2 regions of the Fibrobacter sp. UWR4 genome follow, and region 2 is predicted to be linked to the other one. Evidence: riboswitches for the same ligand, from Rfam matches in the RefSeq annotation. Region 2 holds a riboswitch; the other holds the start of a gene.

Region 1 (7,737 bases), on a different contig from region 2:
GCATCGGTATTCGTTGTTGGGGCCAATAGTAAAGATGGTGGGAACGAAAATATTCCTTATTACCAAGGCTGTCTGAAAAACAACCGCCAAAAGAACCAGCGCACGGTAAAGCCTTTTGTGGTGAATTTCGCTGCCCAGATAAACCAGAACAAAATGAAGCCAGACGTACGCCGTGATTACCGTAAAAATATGGAATCCGGTAGTGATCCCAAAAAGGAACGACGGATGGCCAACTTCGGGCATGGCCGCAATTCCCCACAGGGCATCCTGCAAGCAAAAGAACACGCACCAGGAAACAAGAATTCGGTAAGCCTTATCTACAGGGGAAGCCACGTTCTTGTAAGTATAGGCATGCCACAAGATAATCGCCAGAATTATGGCGAAAGTCAAAGAAGCAATCCAGTAAAGCGCCTGTTCCATCGCAAATAATCTAAATAAAAATCAAGTCGACTGCATCCCGATGGCTCAAACTACACGTACAAATAGTCATTTAGCACCGGCTGGAGGCCCTCGCCGCTGATATCCTTGTACATGGCGTTAAAACTACGGTTGTCGTTGATTTCGAACTGCTCATCGCCCTCGGCATCGGAGGTTTTCTTGCCGGCGTTTACGTCGGCGGTCTTGGTTTTAACCTCGTCGTCGCTGTCCTTGTACTTTTCCTCGTGGTCGCCAACGCCGGTAGATACACCTGCGGAAACCTTGGTGGCGGCAATCTTTACGATGCCGTTACGGAATTCCTTGGATTCGCGGCTGGAGACGGTAATGCCAACGAAAGGCATGAAAATGCGATATGCGCACAGCACCTGGCAAAGTTCCTTTTCGTGAACGTCAAGAGGGTTAATCTTGTCGTTGTTCACGATGGGGCGAAGGCGGGGGCAAGACAGGCTCATTTCTGCATGAGGATACTTCTTCTGCAGATAGAATACGTGCAGCGCGCTAGCCAGGGCATCCTTGCGGAAGTCGGAAAGGCCTAGCAATGCGGAGAAACCGCAGCCGCGCATACCACCCATAAGGGCGCGTTCCTGAGAGTCGAAGCGGTACGGATAGATACGCTTGTGACCCAGCAGGTGAAGCTGTTCGTAGCGGTCCTTGTCGTAGGTTTCCTGGAAGACCGTCACGTAATCTACCCCACATTCATGGAGGTACTTGTATTCGTCGGTGTTCATAGGGTAAACTTCCACCCCCACCATACGGAAATACTTGTGGGCAATCTTGCAGGCTTCGCCAATGTATTCCACGCTGCTCTTGGCGCGGCTTTCGCCGGTAAGGATCAGCACTTCTTCCATGCCGCTGTCGGCGATGACCTTCATTTCGTGCTCGATCTGCTCCATGGAGAGCTGCATGCGCTTGATTTTGTTGTAGCAGTTGAAGCCGCAATAGACGCAGTAGTTTTCGCAGTAGTTGGCGATGTATAGCGGAGTAAAGAAGTACACCGTATTGCCAAAGTGCTTGCTGGTTTCCAGCTTTGCCTTCTGTGCCATCTTTTCCAGGAAAGGAGCGGCAGCTGGAGAAAGGAGCGCCTTGAAATCTTCTACGGTACAAGTGTGATGGTCCAAAGCAGCCAGCACATCACGGGCAGTGTACTTACTGAAGTCTACGGAATCCACATGCCCCATGACCTTGCCATAAATGTCGGACTGGATGACTTCCATGCCCTTCATATACTCCATATGGTTGGAGCGCGCGGAAGGATCTGTTTCGATACGGTGCTTACGGGCCAATGCCTCGGGAGACAAGGTATCGGAATCCACAAAATATCGTTCGTCGTGATAGTTATTCATAATTAGTAGGAAGTAGGAAGTTATTAGTAGGAAGTAGGAAGTCGTTTGTCTAAAATTTTGCGCACACCAGTGCGCCTTACTAAAGAAAAACTGTCTACCGTCTACTGTCTACTAAATTAGTCTCTCAGGAATCCTGTGAGGGGATCGCTGGCGGCGGCACCACGAACCAGCACGCGGCCCATACCGGAGAGGTAAGCGTTGCGGCCAGCTTCGATGGCGGACTTGAAGGCGGCGGCCATGCGAGGCAAGTCTCCTGCAGTAGCAAGAGCGGTATTAGCCATCACAGCGGCTGCGCCCATTTCCATAGCTTCGCAAGCCTGGGACGGCTTACCGATACCGGCGTCTACGATAATGGGAAGCTCGATTTCGTCGATAAGGATCTGGATGAAATCCTTGGCGGAAAGACCGCGGTTGGAACCGATGGGAGCAGCCAGAGGCATAACAGCAGCGGCACCTGCATTCACCAGGTCGCGTGCCACGTTCAAGTCGGCGTGCATGTAAGGCAATACCACGAAACCTTCCTTAGCAAGAATTTCGGTAGCCTTGATGGTTTCGTAATTGTCCGGCAGCAAGTACTTGGAGTCGCGCATGATTTCAATCTTCACGAAATCGCCGCAGCCCAGTTCGCGGGCAAGGCGAGCAATACGAACCGCTTCGTCAGCATTGCGGGCACCAGAAGTATTGGGCAGCAGGGTTGCACTCTTGGGAATGTAATCCAGGATGTTTTCGTGTTCCTTGGTATTGGCACGGCGAACAGCGCAGGTAATGATTTCTGCACCGGCGTACTGCACCGCAGCTTCAATAAGCTTCAGGGAGTACTTGCCAGAACCGAGAATAAAGCGGGAGTTGAACTCATGACCGCCAAGAACCAGTTTATCGTTTTCCATATATTAGGGGCTAGGGTTTAGGGGCTAGGGGCTAGATTGCAGACGCTTTGAAGCAGACAATACTTCAATTTCATTTAATAAAAAAATAAAAAAGTGGGACTACTTTGGCTCAAGGCCGCAGATGATTCGCACTACTGTCTGTGCCTCGTGGGCGGCGCAAGCCATGACGCGAGGGGCCACCAGCCCGATTCCAGCATTCACGTCGCTGACGCCATCGCCACACAAATAAAAATTCTTTGACACGCGGCGGGTCTGGATGGAATTTGCATCACCGAAGCCAGCCATCCCGGAGGCCGCCACCAGCACCTTGCCATTTTCCAAGGCGGCATTCACCAGCATGGCCTTGGCTTCTGCATTATCAAAAGCCTCGCAAACTACGTCGGCCTTCCCTACCAGTTCCATAACATTTTCTTCTGTCACGCGAACCTGATGGGATTCCAGTTCGATGTAGGGCGCAATCTCCCGTAGATTCTCAGGCAGCGCAACAGCCTTGGGCATTCCCACCTGGCAGGCCTTGTACTGCTGACGATGCAAGTTGGTCACGTCCACGCAGTCAAAATCCACAAGCACCAAGCGACCAACCCCAGCACGCGCCAAAGCGATAGCCACGTTGGAACCGAGACCGCCCAAACCGCAGACCGCCACCGTGGCCGCCTGCAGCTTTTTGACATTCTCTTCACCCTGGCGAACAACCAATGCAGCCAGCATTTCTTCCCTGGTAGGGGCGCGCTGTACACAATCTGCGGACATTAACCACCCCCCACAAAGCTTACAACTTCAAGAGAATCCCCTTCGGCAAGCAGCGTTTCACCGTACTTGGCCTTAGGCACAATATCGCCATTGCGTTCTACTGCAATGCGCTTACAGTCATAATTTGTGGTGGACAAATATTCTGCGACAGACTTACCCGCAAAAATGGTTCCGTCGGCTTCGATGTCAATGCCATTGACTTTAATCATTTTACCTCCGTTGGCATTATCCAAATCAGGTGCGGTAAGCAATCAGACCCACGTCAATTGCACTCTCAGCCGGTTTTACCAGCTCCCGTATGGCACAAACTTAAAAAATTTGATTTTTGACGGCAACCAAACTTAAACCAACAGACCCATTCAGCATACCCCGCTCCAAAGTTAGCCTTTTTTAACTTTTTTCTTGCAACCCCCTTTAAAAGTTAGCTATAACTTATTATATTAGCTTAGTCTAAAATTATGATTCCAGCAAGATTCCTTTTTATAAGCCTTTGTTTCTTGATTTTCATCGCCTGTCAAAAAGACGATTCTGCCAACACACCAAAATCAACGGAATCCGCAAAATCCTTTGAGGCCATGAACACATTCATGTCGCTAAAAAGTTTCGGTACAGACACAGAAAAAGCCAACGATGCCGTAGAGGCCCTGATCGCAAACATAGAAACGCAAATATCCACCACAAAAGAAGGCAGCTACATCTATAAACTCAATCACCTTAACGAAGGCGAAGAAAAATCCGTAGAAACACCCGCGCAGATCGCCAACCTGATTTCTTTTTCTTTAAGCATTGCCAAAGAAACGGACGGGGCCTTCAATCCAACACTATTCCCCATCATCCATTTATGGGGATTCACCACCGAAAAATATAGAGTTCCTTCGGATACGGAAATCAAGGAAGCCCTTACCGCCACCGATTTCAACAAGGTCTCCCTTTCATATCAAAACAACAACTCGGCAATCGTGACCATGAAAAACGGAATGATGATGGACATGGGAGCCATAGGCAAAGGCTTCGCAGGAGACCAGGCCATTCAATTATTGAAGGAAAAGGAAATAACATCCGCCATAATGGACCTAGGCGGAAACGTTCAGACTTTAGGCAGCAAGCCTGATGGAAGCCCTTGGAAAGTAGGCATTACCAATCCCTGGGGAGATGCCCCTATTGGCGGAATCGCCATTTGCAACAAGGCTGTCATAACCAGCGGTGGATACGAGCGTTATTTCGAGGAAAACGGGAAAAGATACATCCATATTTTTGACAGCAAAACTGGCAAGCCTGTAGATAACGATCTTGCCTCCGTTACCATAATCGCAGAATCCGGCATGTACGCCGACGCCTTATCTACGACCCTGTTTGTAATGGGTAAAGAAAAGGCCATTGACTTTTATAAAAAGAATCATGAAAAATTCCAGATGATTCTTGTAATGAATGATAAAACCCTGGTCTACACAGAAGGACTCCAAGACATTTTGACCATAACCTATCCCGTCAAAAAGAAAGTAATTATCAAAAACTAACAATCAAAAAAAAAACACATCTGGAGAAAAAAATGAAAAAGAGCCATCTATCCCTTAGAATGGCAGGCTTTGCTGCTGCCATTACATTCGGTCTTACTGCTTGCGGTGACGAAGTTACCAAGTACTATGATTCCGATGGACATGAAATTTCCGAAATCGACACTTTGCTTGTAACGGAAGTTGTGAAGGAACAAGACACCATTAAAGTTTCCGAAGTCATCAAGGTCCCAGACACCGTCAAGGTTACCGAAGTGGTAACCGTCTATGACACCGTTTCCGCAACTGAAGTGATCAAGACTATTGATACCGTCAAGACAACCATCGTTGTCAAGGACACCATCCACGACACCATCAGCGTGGAAGTCATTAAGGAAGCTCCCGTTGAAGACTTGATGTACGGTACTGTCGCCCTTAGCTACGCCCAATATTTCTATGGTGAAATCAATGACGTGGCAGGCGAAAAGAATGCGGTCAAGGGCGTTTACGCTTCCCCCAGTGCATCCGCTGTAATGGAAGGCTACGACGCATTCACCAGTGCCACCACCAGCAAGTACGCCAACTTCAAGCAGCTTGATGCCGAAGTCGCCGACGGTAAGGCAATTTACAAGGGCGTCGCCAATGTAGACGTGGCCATCAACAAGGCTCTTTACGAAGACGCCATCGCCAACGGTTCCGAAAGCGACGCCAGCGATCTTTACAAGTTGATCAAGGCAGCAACCTGGTCTGAATCCGCAAGCGCTCCCGTAAACTACAAGGTCATCAATGCCGACGGCTCCGTCAGTAAGACCTACGGCACGGTAGCAAACCGCACTCCCGCCACCGCAAGCATCAGCACCACTTCCAACTGGGGTAACTACATGGTGGACTTCACCGCCACAGACATTTTCGAAGTTACCGCAGCCAACCTTCAGGCCGTCGTGATCGAAGATGAATTCGGTGACAAGTACGGTTTGATTCCCAATGCACACGTTTGGATGCAGCCCCGCGAATTTGCATTCAGCGTCCAAAAGCACCCCGAATCCCACGGCAACACTTCTCCCTACGAGCAGTTCGAAGGCATTGGAGGCAAGCGTATTACCAAGGTTACCTACTTCGTAAAGGATAACCACAACGTTGCCCTGAATACCGACTTGTTCCTCCCCTTCCGCGCAAACATTACTGCAGGCAAGGCTAAGGTCACCGTCACCGCAGGCGCACGCGGCAACACCATAACCATCAGCGACTTTACCACTGAAGATGTAACATTCACTGTCGGCGACACCGTAGTCTTCAACGCCGATGCAATCAGCAACGCCTCATCTCTGAAGCTTACCGCCTATGGCGTAGCATCGGGCCGTAACGTTACCTACACCGACATCAGCAATGGCGGTACATTCTCCACCTCTTCACTCTACGTTGTATTCGACTCCAGCATTCTCCCGGCAGCTGGTGGCGAATTCACCTTCAAGTTTGAAGATGCAAGTGGCTTACAGGCAACCGTAACTACAAAGGTCAAATTCGAAGCCGCACCGGCAGCACCCTCCACCGGCGAAGAATAAACTCTAATACATTACGAATCGAGAACTGAACCTCCTGCCAACTTAAAGAGTACTCCTGGCGGGAGGTTCTTTTTATTTCTGATTTATCTAATCCGTAATTTCAGTGGTAGCCAAAGCTGTACGAATCTTCTTGAAAATATTGCCAGAGGAATTGTGCAAGACATTACTTAATCCTCTGAAATATTTAAGCGACAAGGCAATCAAGGAATTTCCCTGAGGTCGCAAGTTTGCAGCACATTGCGACAAGGCAGAAACTGCAGAAAGTTTCATGGCCTGACAAACACCATTTACCAGAGAACCTTCCGTCAAGTTAAATTCCCCGACAGAATAAAGAACCTGCCCCGATGGGGAAAGGACGTTTGCAATCAACACAAAAATCCATAAAGTCACATGAGGCATCAAGAGAATGCGACGACCGGAAATCTTTTGCGCTACAAAACTCAAAACAAGGCAAACACCAAGTACCTTCAAATCACTTTGCATCAGGGTAAAAACCGCCATGGCGCAAATAGCAAAAACAATCCCCCAGATCCGATAGGGCGAACTAGTTTTCAGTTCAGCTTTGGAGCTTTGAATAATGGGAGCCTGTTCAGGAATATGCAAATGCAACGCCAAGAACGCCGTAAGGATGCTAGCAAAGAGGGAGAATAGCATCATGGGACCAAGCAAGGCGAAAGATCCCTGCCCCAAATACAAACTTGCCAAAAGAATCTGTACCATAGTGCTTACCACCGCACCCACCATGGAAATTCCATACAGACCAATAAGTTTTTGAATTCGTCTTGTTCCGTAGAAAAGTCCATACATTACAATGCCAGAGGCCACCGACTGGGCCAAAGACATTACAAAGAAGGGAGAGAACAAGGTGCCAGCCATTAAGGACGATGCAATCGCCTTGATCAAAAGCAAGACAACAAACGCCGGGAAATCAAGACCGAACGCCAGCAAGACCACCGTATTTCCAAGGCCCAGCCTAAAGAAAGGGACCGTTCGAGGCAGGAACATTTCTGCATACGAAAACAGAAGAGTCAACGCCCCAAGATAGGCGATATAGTTTCTATCGCGCAACCGCATCAAAGCCCTCCGAATCTTCAACGTCTACGATGATTTTATTGGGAAGGCACACAAGAGGCTTTGCAAAACCTTGACGAATACAGATTTTGTTCGGACAAGGAGATTCTACAATGCGGGCGCGACCATTCTTGACCTGTACGGTGGTTTCACCTAAAGGTCCCGGGATCTTGTAGGATCCATCTTCTTTCAG
Region 2 (7,737 bases):
CAGCACTATAGAAAGTGCAGCCACCACCGGCAATAAAACTTTGCGAGAAAACTTCATGTTTTACAATGTAGTAAAACTAAATCTCCGGCATCTGCAACAGCTGTTCCATATCGTCGGCGCTGATTTCAAAATCAAGCTTGCCATTTTCGATAATGCGTTCAGCGTGAGTGGACTTGGGAAGAGTGACCAGATTCAGCTGGAGGCAGAAGCGGTTTGCCAACTGCGGAACAGAGACGTTGTATTTCTTGGCCATTTCACAAATCGCAGGCACTTGAGACAGGCGACCCGTGGCATTGGGAGAATAAGCCTCCACGCGGATGTTGTTGATACGGCAGAATTCAATCAACTCAAGAGGAACGTGACCGATGTGAACTCGGATCTGGTTTACCACCGGCTGAACGTTACAATTGTCCTGAATGTTCTTGATATCGTCAATGCTGAAATTGGAAACACCCAGGCAACGAATCTTACCACATTCGTTAGCTTCTTCCATGGCTTTCCACACCTGCAGATTTTCTGCATAGTAGGTGGGTGCGTTAGGATCCTTCATCTCTATCCAGGGCTTGGGCCAGTGAATAAGCATCATGTCAATATGGGGTGTGGCCAGGCGTTCAAAACTATCCTGAATGCTCTGTTCGGCACCCTTGTAGCTCTTGACTTCTGCGGGAATCTTGGAAGTAAGGAAAATGCTTTCGCGGTGGATGCCCGTTTTCTTGAGAGCGGCGGCGAGACCCTCGCCTACCCCACGTTCGTTACCGTAAACAGCAGCAGTATCGATATGCTTGTAACCTGCGTCAATGGCTGCCACTACGGCAGACGCGGCCACGTCATCGGGGGTCTGCCAAGTGCCTAGGGCAATTTTCGGAATACGGGCGCCATTTGCCAATTTAAAAGTTTCGTCTAAAATCATAAAACCTCGCAGGTTAAACCTACGAGGTAATATATAACTTTAAAATGCCAGCCGCAATCACAAATTGTGAGTATTTTGTTCACGAAAGATACCAGCACAGCCGATGCTGACATTCGTCAGCATGACTTCATAGCAACCATCTTGCAGCGTTTACACGTCGCCGATGTCGCCGGTATCCACAAAGTTGCGGATAGCCTTTGTAATGCGCATGCTGCAGAAGTTGGGACCGCACATGGAGCAGAAATGGCTGGACTTGGCCTGGTTTCCGGGGAGGGTTTCGTCGTGGAATTCCATGGCCTTTTCAGGATCCAGGGAAAGGGCGAACTGGTCGTTCCAGCGGAAGTCAAAGCGAGCACGACTCAGGGCGTCATCGCGGAACTGGGCTGCAAAGTGGCCCTTGGCGATGTCTGCGGCGTGGGCGGCAAGCTTGTAGGTAACAACGCCTGCACGAACGTCGTCGCGGTTAGGCAGGCCCAGATGTTCCTTGGGAGTTACGTAGCAAAGCATGGCGGTACCGTACCAGCCGATCTGTGCTGCACCGATGGCTGAAGTAATGTGGTCGTAGCCGGGTGCAATATCGGTGGTGAGAGGTCCAAGAGTGTAGAAGGGTGCGCCGTGGCACTTTTCCAGCTGGCGGGCCATGTTGTCCTGGATTTTCTGCATAGGCACGTGACCCGGGCCTTCGATAATCACCTGCACACCGTATTCCCAGGCAATCTTGGTCAGTTCGCCCAAAGTATCCAGTTCACCGAACTGGGCTTCGTCATTGGCGTCAGCCAAGGAGCCCGGACGAAGTCCATCACCCAGGGAGACAGCAACGTCGTACTGAGCCAGGATTTCGCAGATTTCACGGAAGTGAGTGTACAGGAAGTTCTGCTGGTGATGACGCATCTGCCACAGGGCAAGAATAGAACCGCCGCGGCTAACGATGCCGGTGGTACGCTTGGCGCACATGGGAATGTGTTCCAGCAAAAGTCCAGCATGAATAGTGAAGTAGTCCACGCCCTGTTCGGCCTGTTCAATCAAGGTATCGCGGTAAAGTTCCCAGGTCAGCTCCTCGGCCTTGCCGTTGACCTTTTCAAGAGCCTGATAAATAGGCACTGTTCCAATAGGTACGGGGCTGTTGCGGATGATCCATTCGCGGGTTTCGTGAATGTGCTTACCGGTGGAAAGGTCCATGACGGTGTCGGCGCCCCAACGCACGGACCACACCATCTTTTCCACTTCTTCTTCGATGGAAGAGGTTATGGCGGAGTTACCGATGTTGCTGTTGATCTTCACCAAGAAGTTGGTGCCGATGATCATAGGTTCACATTCCGGATGGTTGATGTTACCCGGAAGGATGGCGCGGCCAGCTGCGATTTCGTCACGGACGAATTCTGCGGTAATGGGCTTGCCGTTTGCCTTCAGCTTGCCTGCAGCCACCAGTTCGTCGATGCGCTGGTTTTCGCGGATAGCAACGTATTCCATTTCCTTGGTAATGACGCCTGCGCGGGCGTAGTCCAGCTGGGTCAGCTTGTGGCCAGCCTTGGCGCGCATCGGATGATGAACTGCATTAAAACGCAAGTGGTCCAGTTCGTGATTTTCACGACGGGCACGGCCGTAAGCGGAAGTCATGTCGTCCAGCTGTTCGGCATCGCCACGTTCAGCAATCCAGCTTTCGCGGAAACGTTCAATACCCTTGGTCACATCGATGGTTGCGTTTTCATCGCTGTAAGGTCCACTAGTGTCGTAAACAGGAACACAAGGCGTCAGCGGATCCTCGGTCTGAATTTCGCGCATACCTACGCGGATATCGGAGAAAATCTTACCCGGCACATAAATCTTCCGGGAATTCATAAACGGTTTCAGAAGGGAATTCTTGGATTCCACGAGAACCTCACTTTTCCTTCGGCCAAATTACTGGCGCAAGTTCCAAGGGTATTTTCTCAGCCACGGCCACTCGACTCGCAGCACCCCTAAGCAGTATGACTGCAATATAGAATATCTTGAGGATAGTGATTAGTGGTTAGTGGTTAGAGGTCGGCGCGGTGCGCCTTTGAGGTATGAGGTGGACAGGCCGCACCAGACGGTGCTTGAGGGTAGTAGAGACTAGAAATTAGAAAATAGAGATTAGGGTACATCAAACCTCTAGGAGCGAAGCTCCGACCTCACTCCTCAAGCGAAGCGTGCCTCAGTGGCTAGAGGTCGGCGCGGTGCGCCTTTGAGGTATGAGGTGGACAGGTCGCACCTGACGGTGCTTGAGGGGTGTAGAGACTAGAAATTAGAAAATAGAGATTAGGAATGTCGGGAATACTTCGTGGGGGGATTTAAGGACGAATCCATTCCGAAATCATTTGCGCTTACCTCCTGCGGCCCTAGCCCCTAGATCCTAGCCCCTAGACCCTGGGATAGTGGTTAGTGGTTAGTGATTAGGAATTTCGGGAATATTTCGTGGGGGGATTTAAAGATGTGATTGTCTCGAAATCGCAAGCATTTACATCTTGATGCCCTAGCCCCTAGACCCTAGACCCTAAAATCCCCTAGACCCTGGGATAGTGATTAGTGATTAGTGATTAGTGATTAGGAATGTCGGGAATACTTCGTGGGGGGATTTAAAGATGTGATTGTCTCGAAATCGCAAGCATTTACATCTTGATGCCCTAGCCCCTAGACCCTAGCCCCTAGACCCTAAAATTCCCTAGCCTCTAGACCCTATCAACACCTGCTTTCTTCGGATCGTAGGGGTCCACATGGACCATGGCATCTACAACGTTTTCGCCAGCTTCAAGAATACGGCGTTCCACTTCCTCGGACAGGTCGTGAGCAGCAAGCAAGGTCATATCCGCAGGGACAACGATATGCAAATCTACATGAAGGTCACTCCCTACAAAACGGGTTCTAAAGCCATGGATGCTAATAACACCTGGGGTTTCAAGAGCCAGTGTTTTTAACTTCGCCGCGATTTCCTCGGGAGCGCCAATGTCTGCCACCTGATGGATTCCGGGCCAGGCAATTTCATAGCCAGAATGCAAAATAAAGCACGCCACAATAATAGCGCCCACGGAATCTGCAAACCACAACTCCGGGAATACAATTCCAATACCCACCGCAATCAACACGGGAATGGAACTGTAGGCGTCACTGCGATGATGCCAGGCGTTTGCTTCCAGAGCCTGACTACGAATGCTCTTGCCTGCTTTGCGAGTATAATGGAAAAGGACTTCCTTGATAATGATAGAGAGGGCGGCCATAACAGCAGCAATCCATTCCGGGTGGGAAGCACCATCTTCCCCAAGACGCAAGGTCTGGATGGCGTCATAGCCAAGGCCCACACCCACAGCACAAACCGCCACACCGATTCCCACAGAAATCAGCGTCTCGAAACGGCGATGTCCATATGGATGATCTGCGTCGGGAGGCGAATTCCAAAAGCGGGAACCCACGATGACGGCAATATCTGTAACAAAGTCCGATGCGCTATGAATGGCGTCCGCAATCAAAGCCTGAGACCCACCGAAGAAACCGGCCAGCCCCTTCCCTATGGAAAGAGCCGCGTTCCACCCCAGGCCAACCCAGGTCACGTGCCGCACTTCGGCGCTATCGTCATGCTTTGCGATGCGAGTCATGCCCTGCAATTTAGAAACTTAAAAAGGTAAAGACTAGGCTAAGTTAAAACCATAAAGCAACGGATTGCCGTTCCTAAACATCTAAACATTCGTAAATAGACCAATACTTTCTATTTTATAAGACAACGTATGAAAAAACTGATGAAAATTTTAATTGTGGTCGCCATTTTGGTTGGCATCGGTTATGGAATCAAGACCTTTGTGCTGGATAAGAAAACCGAGGCAAAGATAGCCACCCTGGTTACCACAGCCGTTACTCAGACTACCATTTCCACCTCCATTTCCGCTACCGGCTCCCTGGAACCCGTGGACCAGGTAGAAGTGGGTACTCAGGTGTCTGGCGACATCAGCAAGATTTTCGTAGACTTCAATTCCAAGGTAAAAAAAGGGCAGGTCATTGCCCAACTGGACAAATCCAAGTTGCAATCTACCTTGAACCAAACTGAAATTGCCTATAAGGCAGCCGAAAACGATTACAACTACAAGAAAAGTTCTTACGAGCGCACCAAGAAACTGGCGGAAAGCAACAGTGCCAGCGCCGTGGAGCTGGAATCAGCCGAATATAACATGAATGCAGCCCAGTTCACCATGGAACAACGCAAGAACGAAGTGGCTCAAGCCCGCTTAAATTTGAGCTACGCTACCATCAAGAGCCCCATTAACGGTGTAGTCCTGAAGCGGGCTGTGGACGTGGGCCAAACGGTGGCCGCCTCCATGAGCACTCCTACCCTGTTCATCATTGCAAAAGATTTAAGCCAGATGAAAGTGATGGCAGCTGTTGACGAAGCTGACATCGGTCAGGTAAAGGCAGGCCAGCGCGTGGAATTCACGGTGGACGCCTTCCAGAATGAAAAGTTCAGCGGAAAGGTGCAGGAAGTTCGACTAAACCCCACTACCACAAGCAATGTGGTTACTTACACTGTGGTCATTACCGCAGACAATCCGGACCAGAAATTACTGCCCGGCATGACCGCCACCTGCACCATCGTAACAAAGGAAGTCGTCGATGCAGTTTCCGTCCCCGTAAAGGCACTAAAGTTTACTCCCGATGAAAGTACCCCCATGGCAGACCCGAGAGATTTGCCTCGCCCGCCCCGTCCCGAAGGTTTCGCTGGAGCAAAAGACGGCGAAACGCCTCCCCCGCCCCCCGGCATGGGTGCAGGTGGCCCGCCTCCCGGTGGTCCTGGCGGATTCGGCGGCAAAGCTGGTTTTGGAGGCAAGGCCGGCGGTAAGCGCAAGCCCCACCTGAAGGGCGATCATGTATGGGTCAGCATCAACGGAAGGGCCGCTCCCCGCAAAGTCGAAATCGGCATTAGCGACGGCGTGAACGTGGAAATCCTTAAGGGTCTGAGTATTGGCGACAATGTGGTAATCGGCCAACAGACTGCAGCCGAAGAAGTCAAGGCAAAAGAAGACGCCCGCAGCCCCTTTATGCCAGGTCCTCCTAAAGGCGCCAAGAAGTTCAAAAAATAAGAAACAGAATTTTTGAGAGAGAAAAAAAGTCCCGAGTCGCTGATTGCGAACTCGGGACTTTTTCACTGGAGGAAGTCGACGCAGCTCTTGCCTGCGTGACGCGCACCTCCTAGTCGTGGCGCTTGCCTTGCTAGTCGTGGTACTTTTGCCCCTTCGGGTCAAAAGTACATGATTAACGGCTCGGCAATGGAAAAATGCAAGCATTTTTCCGCTGCTCTCGCCTTGCTAATCGTGGCGCTAGTTATTTCATAACTAGCGCTCGATTCTTCGGCTCACCTATGCAGAAATGCGAGCATTTCTGCGCAGGATTCGCCTCTTAATCGTTCATCATATGATCGAAGAACTTGCGGTAGTTGTCCTTGTCTTCGGTCTTGCGGACGGCGATTGCGTCCTGGGGATGACGGTTCAGCATACCGGTGATCATCTGCGGAATGATGTAGCCCCATTCGTACTTGGCCTGGAGCGGGAGGAACAGTTCCTGGTAGGCATCGAGAACCGGACGCAGATCGTACTTGGGGTTCTTCAGGAAGCCAAGGAGAAGTTCGGTGGTGCAGTTGCCTGCGCCACGGCCCATGCCGGAAACGGAACCGTCCAGGAAGTCAACGTGGTTGATGATAGCCTGAATGGTGTTGGAGAAAGCCAGCTGCTGGTTGTTGTGGCCATGGAAACCAAACTGCTTGTTCTTTACGATGCCCTTGTAGCGCTGCATTTCCTTATCAATGTCTTCCTGGTAGAAGGCGCCGAAGGAGTCCACGAGATAAAGCACGTTGGCCTTGCATTCTTCGTTGACCTGGTGCAGAGCTTCGTCCAGTTCCGGACCGCGGTCACGGCTCACAGCCATGATGTTCAAAGTGGTTTCGTAGCCCATGTCGTGGAAGGCGTTCACCATTTCGATACCCTTGTCGATGTTCTTCACGTAAGAAGCGACACGGAACATCTGGTAGGGGCTTTCAGAAGCGGGCTTCACGGCGTCCATGTTGACGCGACCCACGTCGGCCATCACAGCCATCTTCATCTTGGAATCGATACCGTCCTTCACCTTCCACAGGAGATCGTCATCGCAGAACTTCCACGGGCCGTATTCCTTGGGGTCGAACAGTTCCGGAGAGTTCTTGTAACCCATTTCCATGTAGTCAACGCCAGCGGCAGACAGGAGGGTGTAAAGACGACGGACGAATTCCAGAGAGAAATCGTGCTTGTTGACGAGACCGCCATCGCGGATGGTGCAGTCGAGAACCTTAATGCTTTCGTAGTACATAACTAGGGCCTAGGGGCTAGGGGTTAGGGTTTAGGGATGCGGGCAAGGCATTCTTCTAAGGTCTTGCGAACGCATCTTTTTTCTATGAGGGCAAAGGTAGATTAAAAAAAAGGTACGCACAAGGGGAAAGCCTGTGACGAATAAAAATATTCACATAATAAACGCATTTTATGCGTAGATAATACATTTTTACTTGTTATTCCTTGATATTTAAGGAGTTAATAATCCAAAATTTTGCGATAAGCATTCCCTTTTGGACGTTTTTCTTTCATACAGGCGGAACGCATCGCCGGTACCGCCTTTTTATTTAACGCAAATTTTGCGTATATAATTAAAATTCCTGTTCCTGTTGTATACAACAAACGCGGATTCTCATCGTCAAGTAAATCCGATCTAGGCTGAAAACAAAAAAAATCCCTAGAAAGTGAATTCTAGGGATGGTTAGGTTTCTAACTTGCGTTTTCGACCAAGAAAAGGACAAGCGATGA

The links. A riboswitch is a leader RNA that binds a small molecule or an ion and turns the genes downstream of it on or off. The one in region 2 is predicted to bind thiamine pyrophosphate.
Region 1: another riboswitch for thiamine pyrophosphate. It lies ahead of thiS (sulfur carrier protein ThiS); the one in region 2 lies ahead of thiC (phosphomethylpyrimidine synthase ThiC).

Annotation. Positions count from the first base shown of each region.
Region 1 is NZ_QGDU01000054.1:275-8,011, reverse strand. It holds gene BGX12_RS14440 (diguanylate cyclase) at 1-420, opposite strand, end outside; gene thiH (2-iminoacetate synthase ThiH) at 471-1,781, opposite strand; gene BGX12_RS14430 (thiazole synthase) at 1,898-2,668, opposite strand; gene thiF (thiamine biosynthesis protein ThiF) at 2,768-3,418, opposite strand; gene thiS (sulfur carrier protein ThiS) at 3,418-3,627, opposite strand; TPP riboswitch at 3,611-3,726, opposite strand; gene BGX12_RS14415 (FAD:protein FMN transferase) at 3,916-4,935, shown strand; gene BGX12_RS14410 (hypothetical protein) at 4,968-6,473, shown strand; gene BGX12_RS14405 (Gx transporter family protein) at 6,561-7,547, opposite strand; gene BGX12_RS14400 (NusG domain II-containing protein) at 7,531-7,737, opposite strand, start outside.
Region 2 is NZ_QGDU01000051.1:14-7,750, reverse strand. It holds gene BGX12_RS14240 (pitrilysin family protein) at 1-57, opposite strand, end outside; gene BGX12_RS14235 (aldo/keto reductase) at 77-910, opposite strand; gene thiC (phosphomethylpyrimidine synthase ThiC) at 1,061-2,749, opposite strand; TPP riboswitch at 2,779-2,880, opposite strand; gene BGX12_RS14225 (cation diffusion facilitator family transporter) at 3,598-4,518, opposite strand; gene BGX12_RS14220 (efflux RND transporter periplasmic adaptor subunit) at 4,660-5,991, shown strand; gene BGX12_RS14215 (aldolase catalytic domain-containing protein) at 6,308-7,249, opposite strand.